DNA from 2 places in the Aureimonas sp. D3 genome. Region 2 is predicted to be linked to the other one. Evidence: predicted binding sites of a transcription regulator. Region 2 holds the regulator's gene; the other holds the start of a gene.
The links. The regulator HrcA, encoded in region 2, represses chaperone genes, less so after heat shock. The targets are predictions, from matches to a motif close to GTTAGCACTCNCNNNNNGNGAGTGCTAAC.

Region 1 (14,536 bases), on a different contig from region 2:
CGATCACGCCGAAGGGCACGAGCCGCCAGAACAGCTTCCAGTCGATATTGCGGTTGACGATATGGGCCGTGCCCGAAGCGGCCGTGGTGAAAAGCTCCGCCGTGTGGACTGAGGCCGAGGCGACCGAAGGCGGCACGCCGAAGCTCATGAGGACGGTCGAAGAAATGACGCCATAGGCCATGCCCAGCGCGCCATCCACCAATTGCGCCAAGGCACCGACGAAAAAGAAGATGAAGAATTCGCTCATGCACCGTCCAGACAGGGGGGGCGAGCGCCCCGTTTCGGCCCTGTCATAGACGCGAAATCGCCGCGATGCGCCAGCGCGCGAAGGGTCAACTCTTCCGAAGGGCGGCTTGAACAGAGGGCATCGATCCGAACGGCAGGCACGAAAAAAAGGGGCCCGCTTGCGCGAGCCCCCTTATGACTAGGCCTATCGGCCTTCCTTGCCCTGTCGGGCTTGGAAGTCCGTGCCGCCACCTGAAACCGGCCTTGCCCGGTTTCAGCACCCTTGAGGATGTGCGGCTTGATGGCCTTCCTTGCCCTGTTGGGCTTAGAAGTCCATGCCGCCCATGCCGCCCATGCCGCCGCCCGGCATGGAAGGAGCACCGGAGTCCTTCTTCGGAGCTTCGGAGATCATGGCTTCGGTGGTGACGAGCAGGCCGGCGACCGAAGCCGCGTCCTGCAGAGCCGAGCGAACGACCTTCACCGGATCGACGATACCGGCCTGGATCATGTCGCCATACTCGCCCGTCTGGGCGTTGTAGCCGAAGGTCAGCGAGCCGTTGTCGAGGATCTTGCCGACCACGATCGAGCCTTCGCCACCGGCGTTCTGGACGATCTGACGGATCGGAGCCTGAAGCGCCTTGCGGACGATCGCGATGCCGGCGTCCTGATCGGCGTTCTCGCCCTTCAGGTCGACCGCGTTGGAAGCGCGCAGCAGAGCCACGCCGCCGCCGGGGACGATGCCTTCTTCCACGGCCGCGCGGGTCGCGTTGAGCGCGTCGTCAACGCGGTCCTTCTTTTCCTTGACTTCGACTTCCGTCGAGCCGCCGACGCGGATCACCGCGACGCCGCCGGCGAGCTTGGCCAGACGCTCCTGGAGCTTCTCGCGGTCGTAGTCCGAAGAGGTCTCTTCGATCTGCTGCTTGATCTGGGCGACGCGCGCCTTGATGCCGTCGGCTTCACCGTTGCCGTCGACGATCGTGGTGTTCTCCTTGGTGATGGAGACCTTCTTGGCGCGGCCGAGCATGTCGAGCGTGACGCTCTCGAGCTTGATGCCGAGGTCTTCGGAGATGACCTGGCCGCCCGTGAGGATCGCGATGTCCTCGAGCATTGCCTTGCGGCGATCGCCGAAGCCCGGAGCCTTGACGGCGGCGATCTTCAGGCCGCCACGCAGCTTGTTGACGACGAGCGTGGCCAGAGCCTCGCCTTCCACGTCCTCGGCGATGATGACGAGCGGACGGCCCGACTGCACCACGGCTTCGAGAACCGGCAGCATCGCCTGGAGGTTGGAGAGCTTCTTCTCGTGCAGGAGGATGTAAGCGTCCTCGAGCTCGGCGACCATCTTCTCGGCGTTGGTCACGAAGTAGGGCGAGAGGTAGCCGCGGTCGAACTGCATGCCTTCGACGACTTCGAGCTCGGTCTCGGCGGTCTTAGCTTCTTCGACGGTGATGACACCCTCGTTGCCGACCTTCTGCATCGCGGACGCGATCATCTGGCCGATTTCCTTCTCGCCATTGGCGGAGATGGTGCCGACCTGAGCGACCTCGTCGGAGGTCTCGATCTTGCGAGCCGAGGAGACGAGCGTCTCGACGACCTTGGAGACCGCTGCGTCGATGCCGCGCTTGACGTCCATCGGGTTCATGCCGGCGGCAACCGCCTTGGCGCCCTCGCGGACGATGGCCTGGGCCAGAACCGTCGCGGTGGTGGTGCCGTCACCGGCCTTGTCGTTAGTCTTCGAGGCCACTTCGCGCACCATCTGGGCGCCCATGTTCTCGAACTTGTCCTCGAGCTCGATCTCCTTGGCGACGGACACGCCGTCCTTGGTGATGCGAGGTGCGCCGAACGACTTGTCGATCACGACGTTGCGGCCCTTGGGGCCGAGCGTGACCTTCACCGCGTCGGCGAGGATGTCGACGCCGCGCAGCATGCGCTCGCGGGCGTCACGACCGAATTTTACGTCCTTGGCAGCCATGTCTTCGTCTCCTGGGCGCGCCGGAGGCCGGTCCGCGCCGTGTCGAATGGAAAGGGAAGGAAACGGACCGAACGATCAGTCCGGACGATGGGTCAGCCGACGATCCCGAGGATGTCGGATTCCTTCATGATGAGCAGGTCTTCGCCGCCGAGCTTGATCTCGGTGCCCGACCACTTGCCGAACAGGATGCGGTCGCCGGCCTTGACTTCGAGCGGGTTGACCTTGCCGGTCTCGTCGCGAGCGCCCGCGCCGACGGCGACGATCTCGCCTTCCTGCGGCTTTTCCTTCGCGGTGTCCGGGATGATAATGCCGCCAGCCGTCTTGCTCTCGGACTCGACGCGCCGCACCACGACACGATCGTGCAGGGGGCGGAAATTCACGTTGGCCATCTCAGTCGAACCTTCTTGGCTATGGGGGGACCGACCAGCGAGGCGATCGATCCGAGGATTCTGGCACTCACTAAAGTGGAGTGCTAACGCGGCCTAGATAGGGGAGGGCATCCCTCCCTGTCAAGATTCGTCGTCGCGCCGCAAGGTGGCGAGGATCGCAGATGGCGTTAAGGTTAACGCCACACCAGTCTGACCGGCAAAAATGATGACCCGATACGGAAGGATTGGAAAGATTCCGCCCTTAACTATGCATGATGGCTTAGCGAATCGCCTGTTCGGGTGCCACCCGGGGTTTGAAGCGCTGCGACCGGAGTGCGTTCTGAGATGTTCGAAACACAGACCCCGCCGCCGGCCGATCGGCCGTTCCTACGCGCCCTGATGCGGGACCGGGGCGGCAACTTCACCATCATGGCGGCGGTTCTTCTCTTTCCGATTCTGATGGGGATTGCGGCGGCGGCCGACATCAGCCTCTTCTACAGCGGCCGAACGGCCGTTCAGTCCGCCACCGACGCAGCCGCGCTCGCCGCGGCCAAACAGTTCAGCGTGGACCAGGACTCGGGCCGGCTTCAGACGCTGGCCGAAAACGTGTTCGCGGCGAACATGGCCGGCGTTGCGCAGACGACCGGGACCCTGACCTATGAGGGGACGGACTGGACGCCGGAGGGAACACGCGAACTGAAGATTTCCGTCTGCTCCACCTACGATCCCTTCTTTCTCCCGGCGCTGACTATCTCGTTCACGGGATTGAAAGGAAAGGATTGCGCGAGGACGCAGAGCGTCGTCGCGGTCGGCTCCACCACGGTGGAAGTTGCCTTCGTGCTCGATACGTCGGGCTCCATGAACGACAGTCCGGCCAAGGGCGGCCCCGCCAAGATCTCCACCCTCAAAACCCAGGCCGCAAAGGCGATTGACACCCTTTTCGGATCGGGTTCGTCCGCTGGGCCCGAGGACCCGGTGCGCGTCGGCATCGTGCCCTTTTCGGGTGGGGTGAATGTTGGGCCGGAGCACCTGAACGACTGGTGGATGGACCCCAAGGGACTGTCACCGCTCCACAACGAAAATCTCGACTGGAGCACGTATCACGGCGCGACAGGCCTTGATCAGTCGCTCGCCGTCAAGGTCAACGGATACTCCACTTCGACATCGCTTCTGAATCCGACGACCTATCTAACCCGGCAACTCATTTACGCTTCGCTTGGGGCGAAGAATTCCAACTGGGCTTATCGAGGATGTGTGGAGTCGCGGGCGGCCAAATATGCACTGACGGACGTCCCGCCCTCCGAACTGGAGCCTGCGACGTTGTTTGTCCCTTACCTCGCGCCCGACGAGCCGGATAATTATTTGTATGGTTCCTGGACAAACAGTTATCTCGTGGACAGTTCGAAAGGCAATTACAGGCAGCGCCTGATGAATGTCGATAAATACTTCTCCAACGTTCGCCAGGATGGTCCGGTGGCGAATAACTTTCGCAACACGCCGAGCTTCATGTGCGACTCGGCCAAGCTGACGCCTTTGACGAACAGCAAGTCCCAAGCGCTCGCGGCGGTCGATAAACTCGTGGCGACGGGGGCGACCAATGTGCCGCAAGGGGTCGAATGGGGATGGAAGGTCTTGTCCAAAAACGAACCTTTTTCCGAGGGTCGAGCCGCCGGCGATGAAAATAACATCAAGGCGATGATCGTCATGACGGATGGTCAGAACACCTACTACAATTCTTACAGCGACGCGGTTTCTACCTTCGGCGCCTATGGCTATGCGGGTCCGGACTATAAGGAGCCCGGCCAGAGCGTGGCGCGCCTCTTCGATTACAAGAGTGGTGTATCCACGGCCAACACCGACAGCAATTACACCGCCGCGTTGAACGGCAGGCTCGCGGCCATTTGCGAAAATTCCAAGAACGATGGCCGGATCAAGCTCAAGGATGGCTCGGGCACGCAGCTCAACGACGAGAAAGGGCCCGTCACGCGCGACGGCGTGCTGATCTACACGATCGCCTTCGACATTCCGGCCCAGTACCAGACCATGGTCAATGGCCTCCTGAAAGGCTGCGCCTCCTACAAGATCGGCGACCTCCGAAAGACCGAACTGCCCTACAGGGACAAGGCGAAGTATTTCTACAGCGCCGCCAATGCCAAGGATCTGGAAAACGCCTTCAGCGACATCATGGCCTCGCTCACCAACCTGCGCATCGCGCGCTGAGGCTGCGACCCGCCTTGACCCGTCCCGTCGCCCTCCAGTATCGCCAGACCCACAAAAGGGCGAAGTGGAAAGACGAGATGGTTCAGGCATTGCAAGCGATCGATCGTCTGGCCGACATCGCGGGCGCTTACGGCGCCATCTTCTGCGACGTCTGGGGCGTGGTGCACGATGGCGAGGCGCGCAACCCGCCGGCCGTCGCCGCGCTGGCCGAGGCACGCCGGGCCGGGGCTCATGTGGTTCTGCTCACCAATTCGCCGCGCCCGGCCGAGGGCGTGCGCGAGCAGCTCGATGCGCTCGGCGTATCGCGCGACAGCTATGACGCGATCGTCACCTCGGGCGACGCCACGCGCGCGCTGATCTCGGCCGGTTCTCGCCGTGTCTTTCATATCGGCACGGAGCGCAACGAAGACCTGTTCGAGGGCCTCGGTCTCGAACTCCTGCCCCCCGAAGAGGCCGATCTCGTGGTGGCGACCGGCCTGTTCGACGACGAACGCGAGACGCCGGACGATTATGTCGCTCTTCTCGACCGGATGGCGGCGCGCAACCTGCCGATGATCTGCGCCAATCCCGACATTGTGGTGCACCGCGGCGAACGGCTGATCTACTGCGCCGGGGCGGTCGCGCGCGCCTATGCCGAGCGGGGGCAGGTCGTGCATCTGGCCGGCAAGCCGCATCCGCCGATCTATGATGTGGCGAGTTCCCTCCTGCCCAAGGCCGGCGTCCCGATCCTGTGCATCGGCGACGGCATGTTCACCGACGTGAAGGGCGCCAATACGTTCGGCGCCGACTGCCTCTTCATCTCGGACGGCATCCATCGCGACGAACTGGCGGACGCAAACGGCGATCCGGCGCGTCTGGCTGAGGCGCTGGACGGGCGTGGACTGACGGCTCGTTTCGTCCAGCCGTTCCTGCGCTGACCATGGAAGCGGCACCCAAGCCCATTTTGCGCATCGGCTCGGCCGCAGCGCTTCCCGCGTATTTGCGCGGCGGCGTCGTGGCCATCGGCAATTTCGACGGGGTGCATCGCGGCCATCAGGCTGTGATTGAGACCGCGCGCGCGATCGCCGAGGCCGAAGGGCGGCCGCTGATCTGCCTGACCTTCGAGCCGCATCCACGCACCGTCTTCCGCCCGCAGGCTCCCGTCGCCCGGCTGACGCCCGCGCCGATGAAGGCGCGGCTTCTCTCCGCGCTCGGCGTCGAGGCCGTTGTGGAACAGCCTTTCGACCTCGAATACGCCTCGCACCCGGCCGAGACGTTCGTGGAAGAGACGCTCCATCGCGATCTCGGCGCGGGGCATGTCGTGGCCGGCTTCGACTTTCGCTTCGGCGCGCGCCGCCATGGCGATCTGCCCTTTCTGCGCGAGGCCGGCACGCGGTTGGGGTTTGCGGTCACGGCTGTCGAAGCTTTCGCCGACGAGGGCGCGCTGGTTGTCTCCTCCTCGCGCATTCGCGAAGACCTGATGAACGGCGATGTCGCAGCCGCAGCCGGCCTGCTCGGCTATCGCTGGACCTTCGAGGGCGTGATCGGCCATGGCGCGAAGCTCGGGCGCACGCTCGGCTATCCTACGGCCAATATGGTGCTGGGCGAGGACTGCGTGCTGGCCCATGGCATCTACGCGGTGCGCCTGCGCCGCGCCGATGGCTCGTTGCATGACGGCGTGGCGAGCTTCGGCCGCCGCCCGACCTTCGACAATGGCGCGGCCCTGTTCGAAACCTATCTCTTCGACTTCTCGGGCGATCTTTACGGCGAGGCGGCCAGCGTCTCGCTGTTCGGCTTCATCCGGGGCGAGGAGAAGTTCGACAGCGTCGAGGCGCTGGTGAAGCGCATGGATCGTGACGCCGAGGAGGCGAGGGCGCTTCTGTCCGGCGCGCGTCCGCTTTCGGCGCTGGATGGCGCGATCGCCTTTTGAACGGGCTTTATTCCGACGGGCGCGGTTGATAGAGAGGGCGCATGGGAACCTCGACCGCTTTTCCTGGCGCGCGAAACCGTATCGGTGCGCGAATTAGACGCCCGGCTTGCGCCGCTCGCTGACACGACGCGAGCGCGGAGGCCGGGATGCGCCTGAACGGCCCGCCAGCCCGGGCCGAATCCTCCCCCTTTTTCCGTTGCAACACGCCTTTCCGGGTGTCTCCCGCCCGATGCAGGCCCGTTCGAAACCGGACCGATGACCGAAGCCCAAGACTATTCCAAGACGCTCTATCTCCCCGAGACCGAGTTCCCGATGCGCGCCGGCCTGCCGCAGGCCGAGCCGCAATGGCTCCAGCGTTGGGAGGAGATGGACCTCTACGGCACGCTGCGCCGCGAATCCGCCGGCCGGCCCAAATACGTGCTGCATGACGGCCCGCCCTATGCCAACGGCCATCTCCATATCGGCCACGCGCTGAACAAGGTGCTGAAGGACGCTATCACCCGCTCCTTCCAGATGCGCGGCTACGACTCGAACTATGTGCCGGGTTGGGACTGCCATGGCCTGCCGATCGAGTGGAAGATCGAGGAAGAGAACTACCGCGCCAAGGGCAAGCCGAAGCCCGACCTTCTCGACTCCACCGCCATGCTCGCCTTCCGCCGCGAGTGCCGCGCCTATGCCGAGCATTGGGTCGGCGTGCAGTCGGGCGAGTTCCGTCGCCTGGGCGTCGAGGGCGATTTCAAGAACCCCTATCTGACGATGAACTACGAGGCCGAGTCGGTGATCGCCGGCGAACTTCTGAAATTCGCCATGTCGGGCCAGCTTTATCGCGGCTCCAAGCCGATCATGTGGTCGGTGGTCGAGAAGACCGCGCTCGCCGAAGCCGAGGTCGAGTATCACGACCACGAGTCCGACACGATCTGGGTGAAGTTCCCCGTGCGCCCGGCCGCGACCGGCTATGCTGCGGCCTTCGGCGGCGCCTTATCGAGCTTCCCCAAGGCCGGCGCACCCGATGTCGGGCCGCTGGACGGCGCGCGGATCGTCATCTGGACGACCACGCCCTGGACCATCCCCGGCAACCGCGCCGTCGCCTATTCGGATCGCGTCGCCTACGGCCTCTATGAGGTGACGGCGCCTGATGATGCCGAGAACCCGCGCTGGGCGCGCCATGGCGAGCGGCTGGTTCTGGCCGATGCGCTGGCCGCCGACGCCTTTGCCAAGGCGCGCGTGCCGGAGGGCGGCTTCCGCAAGCTGCGCGATGTCTCACCCGCCGATCTCGCCGGGCTCCTGTGCGACCATCCGCTGAAAGGCCTGGCCGGCGGTTACGAGTTCGCCGTTCCACTCCTGTCGGGCGATCATGTGACCGACGATGCGGGCACCGGCTTCGTCCACACCGCGCCGAGCCATGGTCGCGAGGATTTCGATGTCTGGATCGCCTCGCGCCGCGACCTCGAAGCGCGCGGCATCGACCCCACGATCCCGTTCCCCGTGGACGACGAGGGCTTCTACACCAAGGACGCGCCGGGCTTCGGGCCGGACGCCGACGGTGGCGCGGCGCGCGTCATCGACGACAAGGGCAAGAAGGGCGACGCCAACAAGCGTGTGATGGACGCGCTGGTGGCGGTGGGCCATCTCATGGCGCGCGGGCGCTTGAAGCATTCCTATCCGCATTCCTGGCGCTCCAAGAAGCCGGTCATCTTCCGCAACACGCCGCAATGGTTCGTCCATATGGACCAGCCGCTGAACGGCTACGGCTCGGACAGGCCCGCGTCAGGACAGGACACGCTGCGCGAGCGCGCCCTCAAGGCGATCTCGGAAACGCGCTTCGTGCCGGCCGCCGGCCAGAACCGCCTCCATGCCATGATCGCGGACCGGCCCGATTGGGTTCTGTCGCGCCAGCGCGCCTGGGGCGTGCCGATCTGCGTCTTCGTGGACGAGAACGGTGAGGTGCTGAAGGACGAGGCGGTCAACGCGCGCATCCTGGAGGCCTTCGCGGCCGAAGGGGCGGATGCGTGGTTCGCCGCCGGGGCCAAGGAGCGTTTCCTCGGCAACGCGCATGACGGCCAGAAATGGTCCATGGTGCGCGACATCCTGGACGTCTGGTTCGATTCGGGGAGCACGCACGCCTTCTGCCTGGAGAAGCGCCCCGACCTGAAATGGCCGGCCGATCTCTATCTCGAAGGCTCCGACCAGCATCGCGGCTGGTTCCATTCCTCGCTTCTGGAAGCCTGCGGCACACGCGGTCGCGCGCCCTACGATGCGGTGCTGACGCACGGCTTCGTCATGGACGAGGAAGGCCGCAAGATGTCGAAGTCGCTCGGCAATGTCGTGACGCCGCAGGAGGTGATCCAGCAATCGGGTGCCGATATTCTGCGCCTCTGGGTGGTCTCCTCGGATTATTCGGAAGACCTGCGCCTCGGCAAGACGATCCTCCAGACCAATATCGACAGCTATCGCAAGCTGCGCAACACGATCCGCTGGATGCTCGGCACGCTGGCTCACGACGACGGCACGGACGTCGCGCTGCGTGAGATGCCCGAGCTGGAGCGGCTGATGCTGCACCGTCTCTCGGAGATCGAGGATGTGGTGTTGAAGGCCTATGACGCTTTCGACTTCAAGCGCATCACCCGCACGCTGCTCGACTTCATGGTCGTGGAACTCTCGGCCTTCTACTTCGACATCCGCAAGGACGCGCTCTATTGCGACGCGCCGTCCTCGGTTCGTCGCAAGGCGGCGTTGCAGGTCGTGCGCATCCTGTTTGACCGGCTGGTGACGTGGCTCGCGCCGCTTCTGCCCTTCACCATGGAGGAAGCCTGGCTGTCGCGCCACACGGACGCCCGCTCGGTGCATCTGGAGCAGTTCCGCGCCTGCGACGCGCAATGGCGCGATGCGGCTCTGGCGGAGCGCTGGGCGAAGATACGCCGTGCGCGGCGCGTCGTCACCGGCGCGCTGGAAGAGGAGCGCCGTGCCAAGCGCATCGGCTCCTCGCTGGAGGCGGCGCCCATCGTCCATGTCGAGGACGAGGCCTTGCGCCAGCTTCTGGCTTCGGTGGACTTTGCCGAAATCTGCATCACCAGCGATCTGACCGTCTCAGCCGACGCCGCGCCGGACGGCGCGTTCCGTCTCGCCGACACGGCGGGAATTGCGGTCGTGCCGTCCAAGGCCGAAGGGCGCAAATGCCAGCGGTCCTGGAAGATCTCGCCTCTCGTCGGCACGGATGCGGACTATCCCGATGTGACGCCGCGCGACGCCGAGGCGCTGCGCGAACTGGGCGTTGCACGCGCAGCGGCCTGATCCAAAGTCTGTTCACGAGAATTTAAGCTTTGTGGACGGCGAAGCGGCTTTGAGCTAAAGCCGCTTCTCAAAATCGCCGGAATGTCGTGGGATCGCGCGAAATAAGGCTTCGAAGCCGCTTGTCGAGCGCGGGCGGCTTCGAGCGTGAGGGGAAGAATCCAGCATGACGTCTGCAACGACCCGCCTGCGGGTTCTCGCGCTGATCGGCTGCACCACGGCCCTTTCGGGCTGCATGGGGCCGACCTACGGCACCGGCGTCAGCCAGGGGCAGCAGCTGTTCAACGACATCGACAATGCCGTGTCTCTGGGCGGCTCCAACAAGCCGCGCGTCGATTATTCTCCGCGCGCCGAACTGGTGAAGCCCAAGAGCATCGGCGCCCTGCCGCCGCCGCGCGATGCGGTGGTCGATCCGAATCTGCCCGAATCGCCCGAGATGCGCCGTGGCCGGCTTCACGCCGCCGCGCCCAATCCGGACGGGGTTCTTCCGGTCGGCTTCATGACCTCGAAGAAGGATGGCATGGACGTCGAAACGCCCGCCGCCTCCTTCCGCCGCCAGCAGGACGACGACAATAGCTGGATCGACCCGCGCACCATGGCGGGCCAGCGCACGCAGGCCTCGGCCGCGCGCACGGTGGGCCAGCAGGGCAGCCCCGACCAGCGCAAGTATCTCTCCGAGCCGCCGCTGACCTATCGCCAGCCCGCCGCCACCGCCCCCGTGGGCGACCCCGGCGAGGACGAGGAGGTCAAGGAGCGCCGCGCCAAGGGCACCACCAGCGTCGCCAGCAAGCTCGGCAGCCTCTGGCCGTTCTGACCCGCACCTGCCGCGCCGAGCGCTGGGGTGTCACCCCCGTTTGGCGCGGAAGAAATCGCGAAGGAGTTCGGCGGACGCTTGTTCGCCGATTCCCGAATACACCTCCGGCGCATGATGGCAGGTGGGTTGCGCATAGAAGCGCGGTCCGTTTTCCACACCGCCGCCTTTGGGGTCCGACGCCCCGAAATAGAGCCGCCGGATGCGCGCGAAGGAAATCGCCGCCGCGCACATCGCACAGGGCTCCAACGTGACATACAGATCGAATCCGGGCAGGCGTTCCTCGCCCACGGCCGCGCAGGCGCGGCGGATCGCCAGGACTTCCGCATGCGCCGTCGGGTCGTGCAGGGCGCGGGTTTCGTTTCCCGCGCGGGCGATGATTCGATCCTCGAATACGATCACGGCGCCGACCGGCGTCTCGTCCCGGCCAGCGGCCAGACGGGCCTCGATCAGCGCTTCATCCATGGAACTCATGCGGGACACGCGGTTTCCCTCGTTTCAACGACGGGTTTTTGATATGCGTCGCGCGAAACAAGGCATAGCGAAAAGATGAGCGACGAGACGGACGGCCCTTCGGGCGGCAAAGGCAAGGGTGGAGTTGGGCGCGGCGGACGCGGCACGGGCGGCTCCGGCCGCAGCCGTGGCGCATCCGGCGAAGGTCGGCCCCCGCGCGGCGACAAGCCGGCGCGCGCGCGCAGCGAGGGCGAAGGACGCCCGGCCCGCGCGAAGGCTGAGGGCCAGGGCGAACGCTCCGGCGCGCGCGGCGACAAGCCCTTCCGGCCCCGCGGCGAGGGCACAGGCTCCCGCTCGGCGGCGTCTGGCGACAAGCCGTTCCGTGGGCGCTCCGAGCGCAGCGGCGGCGGTGAGGGACGCTCGTTCCGTCCGCGCGGCGAAGGCGGGGCTGAGCGCAGCGGCGCACCGCGCGGCGACCGATCCTTCCGGGCGCGCACCGAGGGCGAGGGGCGCTCCGAGCGTCCGCGCACCGAGGGCGAAGGCCGTCCGTTCCGTTCCCGCGAAGGCGGCGGCGAGCGCGGTGCGCCGCGTGGCGACAAGCCGTTCCGGGGTCGTTCCGAACGGGGCGAGGGCGAAGCGCGCTCCTTCCGCCCGCGCGGCGAGGGCAAGCCTTCCGCGCGTCGCTCCTCCGAAGGCGGGCAGGGTGAGGGTGGTGACAAGCCCTTCGTTCCGCGTTCGCGCGGCATGTACAGCCATGGCGGCGCGCGCACCGGGGCAGACGGCAAGGTCGAGAAGCCGCGCTCCTATGGCCGCCTGTCGCATGGCGCGACGGGCGACCGCAAGCCGCGCGATCTGGAGAGCGGCGATCGTCCGCGCCGCTTCGAGCCGCGTTCGGCGCAGGGCGACCGCCCGCAACGCTCCGCCAGCCGCGAGGTCGGCACGGGCGGCGACGACACGATGCGCATTGCCAAGCGTCTGGCCCGCGCCGGCATCGCCTCGCGTCGTGACGCGGAAGGCATGATCGCCGATGGCCGCGTGACGCTGAACGGCAAGCGCCTGGATTCGCCCGCGATCGACGTGCGCATGAGCGACCAGATCGAGATCGACGGTCGCCCGCTGCCGGCCATCGAGCGCACCCGCCTCTGGCTTTTCCACAAGCCCGCCGGGCTCGTCACCACCAATCGCGACCCCGAAGGCCGGCCGACCGTGTTCGACCGCCTTCCGGCGGACATGCCGCGCGTGCTGACCATCGGCCGCCTCGACATCAACACGGAAGGGCTTCTGCTCCTGACCAATGATGGCGGGCTCGCGCGCACGCTCGAACTGCCGGCGACCGGCTGGATGCGGCGCTACCGCGTGCGCGCCCATGGCGAGATCGATCAGGCGCGGCTCGATGATCTGCGCAACGGCGTGGCGGTGGACGGCGTGTTCTACGGCGCCATCGAGGCGACGCTCGACCGCACGCAGGGCTCCAATGTCTGGCTGACGCTCGGCCTGCGCGAGGGCAAGAACCGCGAAGTGAAGCGCGTTCTGGGCCATCTCGGGCTGGAGGTGAACCGCCTGATCCGCCTGTCCTTCGGCCCGTTCCAGCTCGGCGAACTCGCCGAGGGCGCCGTGCTGGAGGTCAATGGGCGGACCCTGCGCGAGCAGCTCGGGCCGACCTTGATCGAGGAATCGGGCGCCGATTTCGACGCGCCCATCGTCAATCCCTTCTCCAACAAGCCTGTCGTGGCCGAGCGTCGCTCGTCGCCCGCCTCGACCGAGAGCGAAGAGCGTCCGAAACGTTCGGGCAGCGAATGGATCTCGGCCTCCGACACCACGCCCAACCGCAAGAAGTTCGGCGCGGCCAAGCGCGAGGATGCGCTGTCGCGCATGGATACCAAGGCCCCGCGCGGCCCCCGCACGGGCCGCGATGGAGATGGCGAGCGCGGGGCGCGTCCGTTCCGCTCCAAGCGTGAGGATGGCGGGCAGGGCGGCGAGCGCCGGCCCTTCCGCCCGCGCGCCGAAGAGGGCGCGGATGCCGGCGAGCGTCCGGCCCGCCGGCCGAGCGCGGCGCCGACCAAGCGCTCGTCCAATGTCTGGATGGCGCCCGGTGCCCGCGCCATGGGCGAGAAGAAGAAGCGCGAGCGCGAGGAGCGCCAGTTGGAGCGCGACAGCAAGCCGCGCTCCTTCCGCCCGCGCACCGAGTCCGGTGATCGGCCCCGCACAGGTGATCGTCCTCGCAGCGGCGACCGACCCAATGCCGGGGACCGTCCGCGCACGGGCGACCGCCCTCGTACGGGTGACCGCCCGCGTGGCGATCGTCCCGGCGGCGGCGATCGCCCCCGTGGCCCACGCCCTGGCGGCTCGCGCCCGCCGCGCGGCGACCGATCGTAACGCTCCATGGCCATGCGGATCGTGGCGGGCGCCCTGAAGGGGCGTCCGCTGGCCACGCCCAAGGGCGAAGGCATTCGCCCGACCTCGGAGCGCCATCGCGGCGCTCTGTTCGATATTCTCCAGCACGGGCAGGGCTTCCGTTTCGACGGCGGCCGGGTGCTCGACCTTTTCGCCGGCACGGGCGCGCTCGGGTTGGAGGCGATGTCGCGCGGATGCCGCTTCGGCACGTTCGTGGAGGAAAGCGCCGAGGGGCGCGGGTTGCTGCGCACCAATATCGAGGCCTTCGGGCTCGGCGGTTGCACCAAGATCCTGCGCCGCGACGCGACCAAGCTGGGTGATGCCGGCACGATCGAGCCCTTCGACCTCGTGCTGCTCGACCCGCCCTATGGCAAGCGGCTGGGCGAAGCGGCGCTCGCCGGGGCGCTCGCGGGCGGCTGGCTCAAGGCCGACAGCCTGATCGTTCTGGAAGAAGCGCTGAACGCACCCTTCGAGGCCGTGGCCGGGCTCGAGCTTCTGGACGAGCGCGCCATGGGCGAAACGCGCCTGCGTTTTCTCAAGCCGATCAGCGTCTGACGGCGGACCTGTCCGGCCCCGTCCGGCGCGCCGGAGCCGTCTCCCGCGCGGCGGGGCCAAAACGCCTTTCGTCTTCAGCCCTTACAAAAACGTAATTGGTGCCTTCTCTTCCCAGACGGCATATCGGCCCCAAGCCCCGACGAAGTTCCGAACGCGAGGACCCTCTCCCACATGACGTTTCCTCTTCGCCGCCTCAGCGCAGGCTGTCTGGCCATCGCCATGGCCGGCACCATGCTCTCGCCCGCTTTCGCCCAAGCCCCCCAGCCCGCCAAGAGCCAGGCGGCCGCCGAAGCGGAGGCCAAGCGGCCGAAGATCGAGAGCTTCACGCTGGAGAACGGCTTGCA
Region 2 (14,536 bases):
CATCATAGGGAATGCGCCGTTCGCGCGCGGCGACCGTCCCGTCCTTTCCGGGAATGGCAGCCAGCACGATCTCGCGACGGTCGTGATCCAGTGCGCTCACCTCGCCCTGCTCGAAGCGGAAGCCCCGAAGATGCCCGAGCATGTAGAAGGACATTTCGGCAAGCGAGGAAGAGACGGTGCCGGCGGCGAATTCATGCAGGCGCGGCTTCCAGAGGTGAGCGAGTTCCCGGTCCACCAGAACCACCTCCAGCTCGCCCTTGCCGGCAAGCTGCGAGGCAAGTTCCAGACCGCCCGACCCGCCGCCCAGAATGACGATCCGCTTGTGCGCCGTGCTGCCTGCCATGATCCTCGCCGTCTCCGTTTCACCTTTCGATCCGAACCGCGTCACCGAGCGCTTGTTCCCCCGCAAACGCGGCACGGCTCCAGAGTTCGGAGCCGCATCGCTCGCCGTAGGGGAAGCTCTTCTACAGACCCCCGGTGCCCATCAGGCCGGTGAGCCCGATGATGATGAGGTAGAAGGCGACGATGTAGTTCAGAAGGCGCGGCATCACGAGGATGAGGATGCCGGCGATCAGCGCCACGATCGGCTGGACGGTGATGATTTCCATGGGTTTGCCCTGTTTCTAGGAACGCGGCCGTCAGGCCATGTACCAGCCGTGGCTGACGGTGATGGACTGGCCGGTGAGCGCCCGCGAGCCGAAGCCGGCAAGGAAGATGGCGACCTCGGCCACGTCCTCGACCGTGGTGAACTCGCCATCGACCGTGCGGCCGAGCATGATTCGGCTCACCACCTCCTCCTCGGGAATGCCGAGCGAGCGCGCTTGTTCGGGGATCTGCTTTTCCACGAGCGGCGTCTTCACGAAGCCGGGGCAGATCGTGTTGGCGCGCACGCCGTGCGGCCCGCCCTCGCGCGCCATGACGCGCGACAGGCCGAGAATGCCGTGCTTGGCGGCGACATAGGCGCTCTTGAGCGGCGAAGGCTCGTGCGAATGCACCGAGCCCATATAGATCATGGAGCCGGACTTCTGCCGGTACATATGCGGGATGCTCGCCTTGGTGACGAGGAAGGAGCCGCCGAGATGGATGTCCACCACGCGCTTGAACTCCTCGTAGGGGAAATCCTCGATCGGGTGGACGATCTGGATGCCGGCATTGGCGATGGCCGTGTCGAGCCGGCCCCAATGCTGGACGACGCGCTCGATGCCGGCCTGGACACCCGCTTCGTCGGTCACGTCCATCGTCAGCGCGAGGGCCGAGCCGCCCGCCGCCTCGATCTCGCCCGCCGCTTCCTCCGCCGCCTCGCCCTTCAGATCGGCGATGGCGACGCGCGCGCCTTCGCGGGCGAAGCGCCGCGCGATCTCGCGCCCGATGCCCGACCCCGCCCCGGTGATCACCGCAACCTGTCCTTCGAGACGCATCGCGCCCTCCTTCGAACCCCGCTTGGCAAGAGGGGAGAATAGTCCCGCGGCGCGTCATGAAAAGATCGTTGCGCATTCCCCGACAAAAAGCGGGCGACTTGTTCGCGCTTTTTCCTTTCGCCCGCGCGGAACGGAGCTATAACGCGGCGCACAAGGCCGAGGCGACGGCCCCCATAGCGAAAGGACCGGCCCCATGCAGGCTGTACGGATCGACGGAAAGGCGAGCGCGGAATCGGTTCTTCGGGACGTGACGGCAGCGGGCGCGGCGCTGCACAAGAAAACCGGCGTCAAACCGGGCCTCGCCGTCGTGCTGGTGGGCGAAGATCCGGCGAGCCAAGTCTATGTCGCCAACAAGGGGCGCACGGCGGAGGCCTGCGGCTTTCATTCCGTCACCCATCGCCTGCCGGCCGACACCTCGCAGGAGGCGTTGCTGGCGCTGATCGACGAGCTGAACGCCGACCCCGCCATCCATGGCATTCTCCAGCAGTTGCCCCTGCCCAAGGGGCTGGACGCGGATGTCGTGGTCGGGCGCATCGACCCGGACAAGGACGTGGACGGGCTGACGCTGGTGAATGCCGGGCGGCTCGCGAGCGGCCTCGCCGATGATGCTTTCGTACCCTGCACCCCGGCGGGCTGCATGGTGCTCCTGCGTCAGGTTCTGGGCGACGATCTCTCGGGCAAGCGGGCGGTGGTGGTCGGGCGTTCCAATCTCGTCGGCAAGCCCATGGCGCAGCTTCTGCTTCTGGCCAATGCCACGGTCACGGTGGCTCATTCCCGCACGAAGGATTTGCCGGCCCTTTGCCGCGAGGCGGACATTCTGGTGGCCGCGATCGGGCGTCCGGGCCTGCTCAAGGGCGACTGCGTGAAACCCGGCGCGGTGGTGATCGATGTCGGCATCAACCGCGTGCCCGCGCCCGACAAGGGCGAGGGCAAGACGCGGCTCGTCGGCGATGTCGCCTATGACGAGGCCGCCGCCATCGCCTCGGCCATCACGCCCGTGCCCGGCGGCGTCGGGCCGATGACGATCGCCATGCTGATGGCCAATACGGTGGCGAGCGCCTGCCGCGCGGCGGGCGAGCCCCGCCCCCGGTTCTGACGGAGAGCCGGGGACCGAGACATGACCGATCCCCGCCCCTCCGCCGTGCCGCTGCGCACAGTCTCCGGCCTGTTCTATCGCTCCGTCGCGGCCGAGCGCGCAGGCGAGGTTCTGGCCCCGCCCGGCCCCAGCAGCGCCGGGCGTTATCATCGGCCGGGCGAGAGCGTTCTCTATATGAGCCCGAGGCTCGAATGGGCGATCAGCGCCGTTTCCGGCTATATCAGGGAGGACGGACACGCGCGTGTCGTCATCGCGCTTCAGGTGAGCGACGCCCATGTGCTGGACCAACACGACGAAGAAGCCTGCCGCCTCGCCGGGATCGATCGCGAGGCCTCCAATCTCTCCTGGCGCTCCGTTCTCGCGGCGGGCGGCGAGCCGCCTTCCTGGCGCACAGCCGACCGGGCGCGCGAAGCAGGGGCCGACGGGCTGATCGACCGCTCGCGACAAATCCCCGGCGGCTGGCATCTCAACCTCTTCCGCTGGAACACAGCGGGCGCGCCCACTGTCACCGTCGCGGGCGAGCCTCAGCCCATCCGCCTGTCGGAAGGCGGGCCGGTCTGGGGTCTGTGAACTCCTTCATTCGGGAGGCACGAGCTCGCTCCGCGCGACCTCAAGCACCGCGCGAGTGAGCGGCTGGAGTGGCTCGGCCCCGAGCCGGCTGACCTGCCAATGGAGCGGCACATCCAGCGGCACGCCGGGCAGAAGCTCCACAAGGCGGCCGGCCTTCAGATGCTCCTCCACAAGTTGCACCGGGTTCAGGCCCCAGCCCATGCCGAGCAGCGCCGCCTCCACGAAGCCCTGCGTCGAGGGTAGCCAATGGGTGGGGTGCGCGAGGTCACGGCCGAAGGCGCGCTTCAGCCAGTCGGCCTGAAGCCGGTCCTTCTGGTTGAAGGTCAGCGCGGGGGCGGACGCCAGCGCGCGCGGCGTGACGCCCTCGGTGAAATGGCGCGCGGCGAACTCGGGGCTGGCGGTCGCGAGATAGCGCAGCGAGCCGAGCGGCAGCGACCGACAGCCCTGCACGGGCCGCGCCAGCGCGCTGACGGCGGCCAGAACTCGGCCCCGCCGCAGCCATTCGGCCGTGTGGTCCTGATCATCCACCGCCATGTCGAGAAGATGCCCGGTTTCCGTCGAGAAGCGCGCAGCGGCCTTCAGGAACCAGGTGCCGAGACTGTCCGCGCTGGTGGCGACGGGCAGCGTGACGCGCGGCGCACCCGCCTCCTCGCCCGCCCCGTTCGGCAGATGGCGAAAGAGATCGGCCTCCAACAGGCCGATCTGCTCCATGTGCCGGCATAGGCGCGCGCCGGTTTCGGTGGCGCGGCAGGGCTGGCCGCGCTCCACCAGAACTGCGCCGACCCGCTCCTCCAGTTGGCGCACGCGCTGCGACACGGCAGAGGGCGTCACGTGAAGATCGCCCGCCGCGCGCTCGAAGCTCCCGGTGCGGACCACGGCGGCGAGCGCGCGAAGGGCGGGATAGTCGAGCATTCGAGGTTTAGCTCCGCTTCATCAGCCTAAGATGGTTTAACACAGCTAACCCATCCATCCATGCTACGTCGCTCCCGTAATCGAACACGGGGCTTTGAGATGATGAGCGCAGACGCCTATGCCACCGGCCTCACCACGGGGCTGACGCTGATCCTGGCGATCGGCGCGCAGAACGCCTTCGTCCTGCGCCAGGGCATTCTCGGCGCGCATGTCCTGGCAGTGTGCCTCGCCTGCGCCCTGTCGGATGCGATCCTGATTGCGCTGGGGGTTTCGAGCTTCGCGCGCGTCGCCGCGCTCTTGCCGGCGTTGGACCCGATCCTGCGCATCCTCGGGGCGGGCTTCCTGATCTGGTATGGCGCCAAGAGCCTGATGCGCGCCTTCCGGGCGAGCGACGCGCTGCGTCTGGCGGAAGTCGGCGCGGGGAGCCGGCGCGAGGCGCTCGCGACCTGCCTTCTCCTCACCTGGGCCAATCCGCATGTCTATCTCGACACGGTGGTGCTGATCGGCAGCCTCTCGACGCGCTTTCCCGGCGCGGAATCCTCGTTCGGCGCGGGCGCGGTCACGGCCTCGTTCGGCTTCTTCTTCGCGCTGGGCTTCGGAGCGCGCTGGCTGCGCCCGATCTTCGAGAGGCCCGCCGCTTGGCGCGCGCTGGAAGCTTTGATCGGGCTGACCATGGGCGCAATCGCGATCAAACTTCTGGCCAGCGGCTGATACGCCATAAAAAAAGTCCCGCATCCCTCAAGGGATGCGGGGCTTGCAATCGAACCGCGAGGACGCTCAGGCGTCCTTGGTGGAATCATCCGGCACGCCGGGCTTGGCAGGCGCGGCGTTGGCATCCGCGCCCACAGCCACTTTCGGCCCGCCCTTGGACACGCCGACCATGGCCGGGCGCAGGACGCGCTCGCCGATCGCGTAGCCGTCCTGCACGACCTGAACCACCGTGTTGCTCGGCAGTTCGGCGTTCGGCACCTCGAACATGGCCTGATGGAAATTCGGGTCGAAGCGCTGGCCCTCGGGCTCCAGCTTCTTCACGCCGTGGCGCTCCATCGTGGACTGCATGGACCGGGCGGTCATCTCCACGCCCTCGGCCAGCGTCTGGAGGCCGGGGTCCGTGTCGCGCGCGCCCTCGGGAATCGCCTGAAGCGCGCGAGCGAGATTGTCCGACACGGCCAGGATATCGCGCGCGAAATTGGCGACGGCGAACTGGCGCGCGTCCTTGACCTCGCGCTCGGTGCGACGGCGCAGATTTTCCATGTCGGCGGCCAGACGGATCAGCCGATCCTTGACGTCGGCATTCTCGGCTTCGAGTTCGGCGATGCGCGCCCGGTCGGCCGCCGCAGCCTCTTCGCCGCCCCAGGAGCCTGCGGGCTCCTCGGCGGTCTCGGCCTGCGCGCCCGCCGCGCCGGGAGCCGCGCCCGCGACGCCCGAGCCCTTGAAATAGGCGCCGCCGCCGGCGGAATGCGCGCCGCTTTCGCTCTCGTGGTCGTTCACGTGCTTCTCGCTCTCGCCTGTCATCGGGCACTCCTGTTCCTGTCGAGGGGACAAACAATCCGGCGCCATGAGGCGGCCGCCGGACTGCTCTCCCGTAAAGGGTCGTCGCTGCGGCATATCGAATGAGGCGGGCCGGAAATCAAGGCCGGCGCACCGGCGCTCCGCCCGCCAGAAGGCGCGACACGAGCCGCGCCGTATAGTCCACCATGGGCACGATGCGCCGATAATTGAGGCGCGTGGGGCCGATCACGCCCACCGCGCCGATCACGCGCTGATCGGAGTCCGAATAGGGCGCGATCACGAGCGAGGAGCCGGACAGCGAAAACAGCTTGTTTTCCGAGCCGATGAAGATGCGCACGCCGTTGCCCGCTTCCGCCAGATCGATCAGCTCCATGATCGAGGTCTTGGATTCCAGATCGTCGAAGAGATGGCGCAGCCGGTCGAGATCGTCGGCCGCCGACAGACTGTCCAGAAGATTGGCCCGCCCGCGCACGATGAGGCGCGAAGGCTGGCCCGCGCCCTCACCCGCCCAGACCGCGAGCCCCGCGTCCACCAGTTGGCGAGACAGCTCGCCGAGCTGGCGGGACGTTTCCTCCTTCAGCGCCTCGATGCGCCGGCGCGCTTCGGCGAGCGTGCGCCCGACCACATGGGCGTTCAGGAAATTGGCCGCTTCCACGAGCTGCGCGGCGGTGATGCCGGGCGGCAGGTCGAGAATGCGGTTTTCCACCTCGCCATTCTCGCCGACGAGAACGACCAGAGCGCGCGCCGCGTCGAGCCGCACGAACTCAATATGCTTGAGGCGCGGATCGGCCTTGGCGGCGACCACGATGCCCGCCCCGCGCGACAGGCCGGAAAGGAGCTGCGAGGCTTCCGTCAGGAGCGCGTCCACCGGGCGGCGCTCGCCATGGTCGCGCACCTTCTTCTCGATCTCGGCACGCTCGCGCTCGGGCACGTCGCCCACTTCCAGAAAGGCGTCCACGAAGAAGCGCAGGCCGACTTCCGTCGGCAGCCGCCCGGCCGAGACATGCGGGGCATAGATCAGCCCCAGCGCCTCGAGGTCGGACATGACATTGCGGATGGAGGCGGGCGACAGCGCGCTCGACAGGAGGCGCGACAGGTTGCGCGAGCCCACGGGCTCGCCGGTTTCCAAATAGGAATCGACGATCAGCCGGAAAATCTCGCGCGAGCGCTCGTCCAGCCCGCCCGCGAGCGGGGTCTGGCTGGGCGTGAGATCGTGGAAGGGAGGCAGGACGCGCTTCATGGCCTGTCTTATAGGGATCGCGAGGGTTTCAGCCAAGGCGGAGAGAGTGGGCCGCCAAGCACCCTGTTCAAGTGTCGCCACACTCTTTAAGAGGCGGGTTCGAAATCGTTAATATGGACTTGTCTTGATGCGGCCTTCCAAACGCCAGAACGACGAACTGCGCCCTGTCTCGCTGGAGCGGGGCGTGTCGCGCCACGCCGAGGGCTCGTGCCTCGTCAAGTTCGGCGACACCCATGTCCTTTGCACCGCGAGCCTCGAGGAGCGCGTGCCCGGCTGGTTGAAGAATTCCGGCAAGGGCTGGGTCACGGCCGAATACGGCATGCTGCCGCGCGCCACGGGCGAGCGCATGAAGCGCGAAGCCGCCAGCGGCAAGCAGAGCGGCCGCACGCAGGAAATCCAGCGCCTCGTGGCGCGCTCGCTGCGCGCGGTGGTGGACCTCGAAGCGCTGGGCGAGCGCATGATCACGGTGGATTGCGACGTGATCCAGGCCGATGGCGGCACGCGCACGGCCTCGATCACCGGCGCCTTCGTGGCTCTGTCGGACTGCCTCGCCTGGATGGAAACGCGCGGCATGGTCAAGCGCGACAAGGTTCTGAAGGACCATGTCGCCGCCATTTCCTGCGGTATCTACAAGGGCACGCCGGTTCTGGACCTCGACTACCCCGAGGATTCGGCCGCTGGCACCGACGCCAATTTCGTGCTCACCGGGCGCGGCGGCATCGTCGAGATTCAGGGCACGGCGGAGGGCGAGCCCTTCTCGCGCGACGAACTCGAGGCGCTGATGAAGCTCGCCGAAAAGGGCATCGGTGAGCTGGTGGCGCACCAGAAGTCCTGCCTCGAAGCTTAGAACTGAGGACGAAACCTCTGGGCGGAGGATGGTCGAGAGATTTTCGTTCGATCGCGAGGAGCGAAGCGCAGTCGATGCTAGGTCAGCATCGGCGAGCATTCGCGACGAAGAGAGCGACGGAAAAATCCGACCAGCCGATCCCACGAGGTTTTGGCCTTAGTTCCTAACAAAGCCTGAAGCCTCGGGTCAGCCTCGGGGCGCATAAACCTTGGGACTGGCGGCGCGCTCCGGCGCGCGCGCCTTCCCCGGAATGGACCCGACAGCGATGACGAACGCCTTCCCCCTCGATCCCGCCGGTGGTCCTCTCCTGATCGCCAGCCACAATGGCGGCAAGATCGCCGAGTTCCGCGAGCTTCTGGCCCCGCTCGGCTTCACCGTGGTCTCGGCCGCCGACAAGGCGCTGCCCGAGCCCGAGGAAACCGGCTCGACCTTCGAGGAGAACGCGGCGATCAAGGCTCTGGCGGCGGCGCGCGCCACCGGCCTTCTGGCGCTCAGCGACGATTCGGGTCTGGTGGTGGATGCGCTGGGCGGCGATCCCGGCATCTATTCGGCGCGCTGGGCCGGCCCCGAGAAAGACTTCACCATGGCCATGCGCCAGATCGAAGAGAAGCTCCAGGCCGCAGGCGCCACCGCGCCCGCGCAGCGCACGGGCCGCTTCGTCGCGGTTCTCTGCCTTGCTTCGCCTGAGGGCGAGACGAAGTTCTACCGCGGCGAGGTCGAAGGCACGATCGTCTGGCCGCCGCGGGGCGCGCTCGGCTTCGGCTACGATCCCTGCTTCCTGCCGGAGGGCGAGACGCGCACCTTCGGCGAGATGCCCTCGCAGGAAAAGCACGGCTGGGTGCCGGGGCAGGCCCACGCCCTGTCGCACCGCGCCCGCGCCTTCCAGCTCTTCGCGCGGGAGGCGCTGGGCGTCGCATGAACATGATGATGCCCCGCCCCCTGTCGCAGATCCGGCCCTATACGCCGCCCGCCGGCGAGCCGGGCTTCGGCGTCTATATCCATTGGCCTTTCTGCGCGGCCAAGTGCCCCTATTGCGACTTCAACAGCCATGTGCGCCACCAGCCGGTGGATCAGGCGCGCTTCGTGGAGGCCTTCCGCCGCGAGATCGCAAGCCAAGGCCGGCGCACGAAAGGCGAAACCGTCACCTCGATTTTCCTGGGCGGCGGCACGCCCTCGCTGATGGAGCCCGCGACCGTTTCGGCCATTCTGGAGGCCGTGGCCGCGCAATGGACCGTTGCCGACGAGGCCGAGATCACGCTGGAGGCCAACCCGACCTCGGTCGAGGCGGACCGCTTCCGGGGCTACCGCGCGGCGGGCGTCAACCGCGTGTCGCTCGGCGTGCAGGCGCTGAACGATGCGGACCTGAAGCGCCTCGGGCGGATGCATGACGTCGATCAGGCCATGGGCGCGATCCGTCTGGCGCGCGAGATCTTTCCGCGCCTGTCCTTCGACCTGATCTATGCCCGGCCGGGCCAGAGCGTGTCGGAATGGGAGCGCGAATTGTCGGAGGCCATTTCGCTGGCGGCCGACCATCTCTCGCTCTACCAGCTGACCATCGAGGAAGGCACGATCTTCCACGCCCTGCACAAGGCGGGCAAGCTCGTGGTGCCGGACGGCGAATTGTCGGCCGAGCTTTACGAGGCGACGCAGCAGCTGACGCTGTTCCACGGCCTGCCGGCCTACGAGATTTCCAACCACGCCGCGCCCGGCGCGGAGTCGCGCCACAATCTCACCTATTGGCGCTACGGCCTCTATGCCGGCATCGGCCCCGGTGCCCATGCCCGCCTGCCGGGCGAGGATGGCGCGCGCCATGCCGTGTCCAACGAGAAACATCCCGAAACCTGGCTCAAGATGGTCGAGGACTGGGATTCGGGGGAGGTCGAGGATGAAGCATTGGAGAGCTATCAGCAGGCCGACGAACTGATGCTCATGGGCCTGCGCCTCGTGGAAGGGATCGACCTCAAGCGCTGGCGCAAGCTGGCCGGGCGCGACATCGACCCAACCGTCGAAGCCGAACTGACCGGCCATGGCATGATCGAGCGCCTTGGCCCCGACCGGCTGCGCGCGACGCCCGCCGGCATGCTCGTGCTCGACGCCGTGGTGGCCGATCTCGCGTGAGAGCGCCGCTTGCCGTCAGGACGCGCGGCGCGGTGCCGCTTGGTGTCGCGGGCCTTCGGAGGATGATCCGCTGACCGGAGCCGCCCCGGCGCTGCTCATCTATGCCGGCGCGGCGCTGGCCGAGATCGCCGGCTGCTTCGCCTTCTGGGCCGTGTTGCGCTCGGGCCGCTCCGCCCTTTGGCTCGCGCCGGGCCTCGCCTGCCTCGTCCTTTTCGCCCTTCTCCTGACGCGGGTGGACGCGGCCTTTGCCGGCCGCGCCTATGCGGCCTATGGCGGGGTCTATATTCTTGCCTCGCTCGGCTGGCTCTGGGCGGCCGAAGGCGTGCGGCCCGACCGTTTCGACCTTCTCGGCGCCTTTCTGTGCTGTGCGGGCGCCTGCGTCATCCTTCTCGCGCCGCGAGGTGTTTCATGAACCCGTTCGACGATCCTTCCGAAGACGAGACACCCGAAGGCGATGAGGTCCCGTTTCAGGATTCCGGCGCAACCTATCTCGTGCGCGGGGCCACCCTGCGCGCGCCCAAGCCCGAGCCGGCCCTCTATCTCGTGGCGACGCCGATCGGAAACCTGTCCGACGTGACCTTGCGCGCGCTCGACATCATCGCCGGGGCGGATGTGCTCGCCTGCGAGGACACGCGCGTCACGCAAAAGCTTCTGGCGCGCTACGGCATCCGCCGGCGGCTCTTCGCCTATCACGAGCACAATGCCGCCGAATCCGGCCCCGCGCTTCTGGACGAGCTGGAGGCTGGCCGCTCCGTCGCGCTGGTGTCCGACGCCGGCACGCCGCTTGTCTCCGATCCCGGCTTCCGTTTGGGCGAAGAGGCCATCGCGCGCGGCCTGCCTGTCGTACCCATTCCGGGCGCATCCGCGCCGCTGGCGGCACTTTGCGCCTCGGGCCTGCCGTCCGACGCCTTCTTCTTTGCCGGCTTCCTGCCGGTGAAGGACGGGGCGCGCCTCGCCAAGCTCGAAACCCTGACGCGCGTGCCCGGCACCCTGATCTTCTTCGAAGCGCCGCACCGCATCGCGGAAAGTCTGGCCGCCATGGCGGAAGGTCTGGGCCCCCGCCCCGCCGCCGTCTGCCGCGAGTTGACCAAGGCCTATGAGACGATCTATCGCGGCACGCTGCCGGAGCTGGCCGAGCGCTTCGCGGCGATGGAGCGGGTGCGCGGCGAGATCGTCGTCTGCGTCGGCCCGCCGGCCGAAGAAGAAGCGGCGGCGAGCGGCGACGTGGACACGATCCTGCGTGGGCTGCTCGCCGAGATGAAGCCCGCCAAGGCCGCGCAGGAGGCGGTGAAGCTCACCGGCCTGCCCCGCCGCGAGCTATACCAGCGCGCGCTGGACCTGAAAGGCGGCGCGTGAAACGCGGGGGCGGCGAGACGGGAATTGACCGCAAGCGCGCCTTCTTCCGTAAGGGGCACCGGGCGGAATGGTTGGCGGCCTGGGCCTTGCGCCTCAAGGGCTACCGCATCCTCGCCACCCGCTATCGCACGCCATCGGGCGAGATCGACCTGATTGCGAAGCGCGGCGCGCTGGTCGCCATCGTGGAGGTGAAGGCGCGCCCGACGCTGCAAGCGGCCATGGACGCGGTGACGCCAGCCGCACAGACGCGCATCGAGCGCGCCGCCGACCTCTGGCTTTCGCGCCAGAAGCGCGCGGCGCATCTCTCCATCCGCTTCGACATCGTCGCCGTCCTGCCCCGCCGCTGGCCGGTGCATGTGACGGACGCCTGGCGCGGGCGGAACTGAACGAGCCCGCACGCCCCGAGACGCCGTCAGACGCCCGCGCCGACGCTTGCAGGCTTCTGCGCGGGATGTGCGGCCGGAGAATGCGTACTCTCCTGCGGCGGCCCCTTGGGCATGGGCGCGGCAAGGTCCGGCACCATCGCGGGCTTGGTCTTGCGGCCGTAGATGCGCTGCTCGATCGTCTCGGCGAGCCCGCGCGCCAGCGCCCGGTCCACGCGCGCCTTGTCCTGCGCCACCGAAATGACCGCGCCCGCGACGCCGTTCAGCATATATTGGTCGATCGCGATCACGTCGAAACGGGCAAGCTCCTGATCGGCCATATCGCGCAGAATGACGTTCGCGCCCAGCTTGTTGGAATCGCCTACGAGAAGCGACATGACCGGGTTCTTGTAGGCCAGAAGGACCAGCCGGACCTCGACCTTGGTCGCCTTGCCGTCCGACACGCCAAGAATCTGCGCCGGCACGGTCTGGCGCACCAGCGACAGGATATCGGTTTCCGCGCGGATCGTATCGGCGGCGCTGACGGACACATCCCGGATCGCGAGGGGGCCGGTGGTTTCCACCACGGGCTTGGCGCAACCGGAGAGAAGCGCGACGAGCATCAGCGCGGCAAGACATCTGGCAAACATGAAAAGGACTTTGCAATCGAGGGAAGGGCTCGCGTCTCACGCGTTCCACCTCCATCGCAACGGGTGAGGTAGACCTGCGCCATCACCAGTGCGTGAGACCACCGACATTCCACCGGCCCTGTTGCGCCGGTGCGACCCGATCACCAGCCCCGTGGACAGAACCGCCGTTCCCCTCTACCTCGGCAAGGACGGAACCGTTCGGGGAATACACCGCATGTCGCTCAAGGTCGCGGTCCAGATGGACCATGTGTCGGGCATCACCATCAAGGGCGATTCCACCTTCGCCCTCTGCCTCGAGGCCGAGCGGCGCGGGCACCAGCTCTTCCACTATACGCCGGACCGCCTCTCCTTGCGCGATGGCGTCGCCACGGCGCGGGTCGAGACGCTGAACCTCGTGGAAGAGCAGGGCAAGCATTTCACCCTCGGCGAGCCCCACAAGGTCGATCTCTCGACCATGGACGTGGTGCTCCTGCGCCAGGATCCGCCCTTCGACATGAACTACATCACCTCGACGCATATTCTGGAGCGCATCCATCCCAAGACGCTGGTGGTCAACGACCCCGCCTGGGTGCGCAACATGCCCGAGAAGATCTTCGTCACCGAATTCGCCGACCTGATGCCGGAGACGATCATCACCAAGGACCCGGCCGAGATCGCGGCCTTCCGCGCCGAGTTCGGCGAGATCGTGCTCAAGCCGCTTTACGGCAATGGCGGCGCGGGCGTCTTCCATCTCACCAAGGACGACCGCAACCTCTCCTCCTTCCTCGAGACCTTCGCGCTTCTGTTCCGCGAGCCCTTCATCGCGCAGCGCTACCTGAAAGACGTGCGCAAGGGCGACAAGCGCGTCATCCTGATCGACGGCGAGCCGGTGGGCGCGATCAACCGCGTGCCCTCCGAGACCGACGCGCGCTCCAACATGCATGTCGGCGGACGGGCCGAGCCGACCGAACTGACCCCGCGCGAGCGCGAAATCTGCGAGCGCATCGGCCCCAAGCTCAAGGAGCGCGGTCAGGTCTTCGTGGGCATCGACGTGATCGGCGATTATCTCACCGAGATCAACGTCACCTCGCCGACCGGCATCCGCGAGGTGAAGCGCTTCGGCGGGGCCGACATCGCGGCGCTCTTCTGGGATGCGGTCGAGGCCAAGCGCTGAAAGCCGGCGCGCGGGTGATGCAACCGCCCGCGCCCTCCCCGCATTGGGGCCGAGCCTGAACAGAGGCTGAACGCGCCGTTCGGACGCCGTTCGGCTTGTGGATGGTGAAATGCCTCATCGAACAGCGCCTCCTTTCCGGATGGTTTCATGACGAAAGCTCGTCTCTTCTCCCTGGTTCTGGCCGGCGCGGCGCTTCTGCCGGGTCTGGCCAGTGCCGCCACGGCCATCGCCACGGCCAATGTCAATTTGCGCGCCGGCCCCTCAACGGCCTATCCGCCCGTCAATGTCGTGCGCGGCGGCGAGGATGTGCGCGTCTACGGGTGCCTGGCCAACCGCGCCTGGTGCGATGTGGACTTCTACGGCCAGCGCGGCTGGATCTCCTCGCGCTATCTGGCTTACGTTCGGGGTGGGCAGCGCTACACCGGCCCGCGCGTCGTGCCCTATATCGGCGCGCCCGTCGTCACCTATTCCTTCGGCCGCTATTGGGACGACCATTACCGCGACCGCGACTTCTACCGCGACCGGCGCCGCTGGGACGGCATCTATGGCCCGCGCATCTTCGATCGCGGCCCGCCCCCGCCGCCGCCCCGCCGCTATGGCGGCTATTACGACGCGCCTCCGCCGCCCCCTCCCCCGCCGCCTCCGGGCTGGGACCGGCGCGACCGGTTCGAGCGGGACCGCGACCGCTTCGAAGGCCGCCGCGACCGCGAGCGCTTCGAGGACGGCCCGCCGCCTCCGCCACCGCCGCGCCACTGGGAAGAGCGCCGCGGTTGGGACGAAGATTATTGATGACAACGAGAGAGCGGCGCCGCGAGGCGCCGTTCTTTCGTTCAGCGGACGGCGACCGTGGCGAGACCCGCGCCGACCATGAGCCCACCGGCCGTTCGGTTGACGCGGCGCACCACGCGCGGCGAACGAAGGAGGCGCCGCGCCCGGCTGGCCAGCAGAACATGGCCGCCGATCACCAAGGCCTCCACCAGAAGAATGACCAGCGCGAACTGCCCCGCCTCGGCCCCTGTCAGGTTCGGGCCGACCACGTTGGGCAGGAGCGCGATATAGAAGAGCGGCATTTTCGGGTTGCCGAGATTGAGCGTCAGCCCCGTGAGATAATCCCGCAGAACACCGCGCCGGGGTGCGAGAACCGAAGCATCGGGAACGACGGCTGGCGAGCGCCAGAGACGAATGCCCATCCAGACCAGCCAAGCCGCGCCGGCATAGCGTAGCACGGTCATCGCGCCCGCCATTTCGCCCGCCAGCACCGACAGGCCCATGGCCGCCAGAAACAGGAAAACGAGAATGCCG

Region 1: groES (co-chaperone GroES) is a predicted target of HrcA. The motif match lies at 2,643-2,671, and genes of this name have one in related genera.

Annotation. Positions count from the first base shown of each region.
Region 1 is NZ_BBWM01000008.1:59,105-73,640, reverse strand. It holds gene AUL36_RS03105 (sulfite exporter TauE/SafE family protein) at 1-247, opposite strand, end outside; gene groL (chaperonin GroEL) at 551-2,194, opposite strand; gene groES (co-chaperone GroES) at 2,287-2,583, opposite strand; gene AUL36_RS03090 (pilus assembly protein TadG-related protein) at 2,962-4,782, shown strand; gene AUL36_RS03085 (TIGR01459 family HAD-type hydrolase) at 4,860-5,699, shown strand; gene AUL36_RS03080 (bifunctional riboflavin kinase/FAD synthetase) at 5,702-6,691, shown strand; gene ileS (isoleucine--tRNA ligase) at 6,947-9,982, shown strand; gene AUL36_RS03070 (hypothetical protein) at 10,146-10,793, shown strand; gene AUL36_RS03065 (nucleoside deaminase) at 10,824-11,255, opposite strand; gene AUL36_RS03060 (pseudouridine synthase) at 11,340-13,619, shown strand; gene rsmD (16S rRNA (guanine(966)-N(2))-methyltransferase RsmD) at 13,632-14,192, shown strand; gene AUL36_RS03050 (M16 family metallopeptidase) at 14,364-14,536, shown strand, end outside.
Region 2 is NZ_BBWM01000066.1:18,506-33,041, reverse strand. It holds gene AUL36_RS20195 (NAD(P)/FAD-dependent oxidoreductase) at 1-343, opposite strand, end outside; gene AUL36_RS23450 (DUF3096 domain-containing protein) at 465-608, opposite strand; gene AUL36_RS20190 (3-hydroxybutyrate dehydrogenase) at 639-1,418, opposite strand; gene folD (bifunctional methylenetetrahydrofolate dehydrogenase/methenyltetrahydrofolate cyclohydrolase FolD) at 1,612-2,514, shown strand; gene AUL36_RS20180 (RES family NAD+ phosphorylase) at 2,536-3,084, shown strand; gene AUL36_RS20175 (LysR family transcriptional regulator ArgP) at 3,091-3,996, opposite strand; gene AUL36_RS20170 (LysE/ArgO family amino acid transporter) at 4,099-4,707, shown strand; gene grpE (nucleotide exchange factor GrpE) at 4,774-5,511, opposite strand; gene hrcA (heat-inducible transcriptional repressor HrcA) at 5,627-6,748, opposite strand; gene rph (ribonuclease PH) at 6,876-7,595, shown strand; gene rdgB (RdgB/HAM1 family non-canonical purine NTP pyrophosphatase) at 7,861-8,514, shown strand; gene hemW (radical SAM family heme chaperone HemW) at 8,511-9,713, shown strand; gene AUL36_RS20140 (YnfA family protein) at 9,805-10,125, shown strand; gene rsmI (16S rRNA (cytidine(1402)-2'-O)-methyltransferase) at 10,122-11,069, shown strand; gene AUL36_RS20130 (YraN family protein) at 11,066-11,455, shown strand; gene AUL36_RS20125 (hypothetical protein) at 11,482-12,081, opposite strand; gene gshB (glutathione synthase) at 12,296-13,234, shown strand; gene AUL36_RS20115 (SH3 domain-containing protein) at 13,382-14,023, shown strand; gene AUL36_RS20110 (LysE family translocator) at 14,065-14,536, opposite strand, start outside.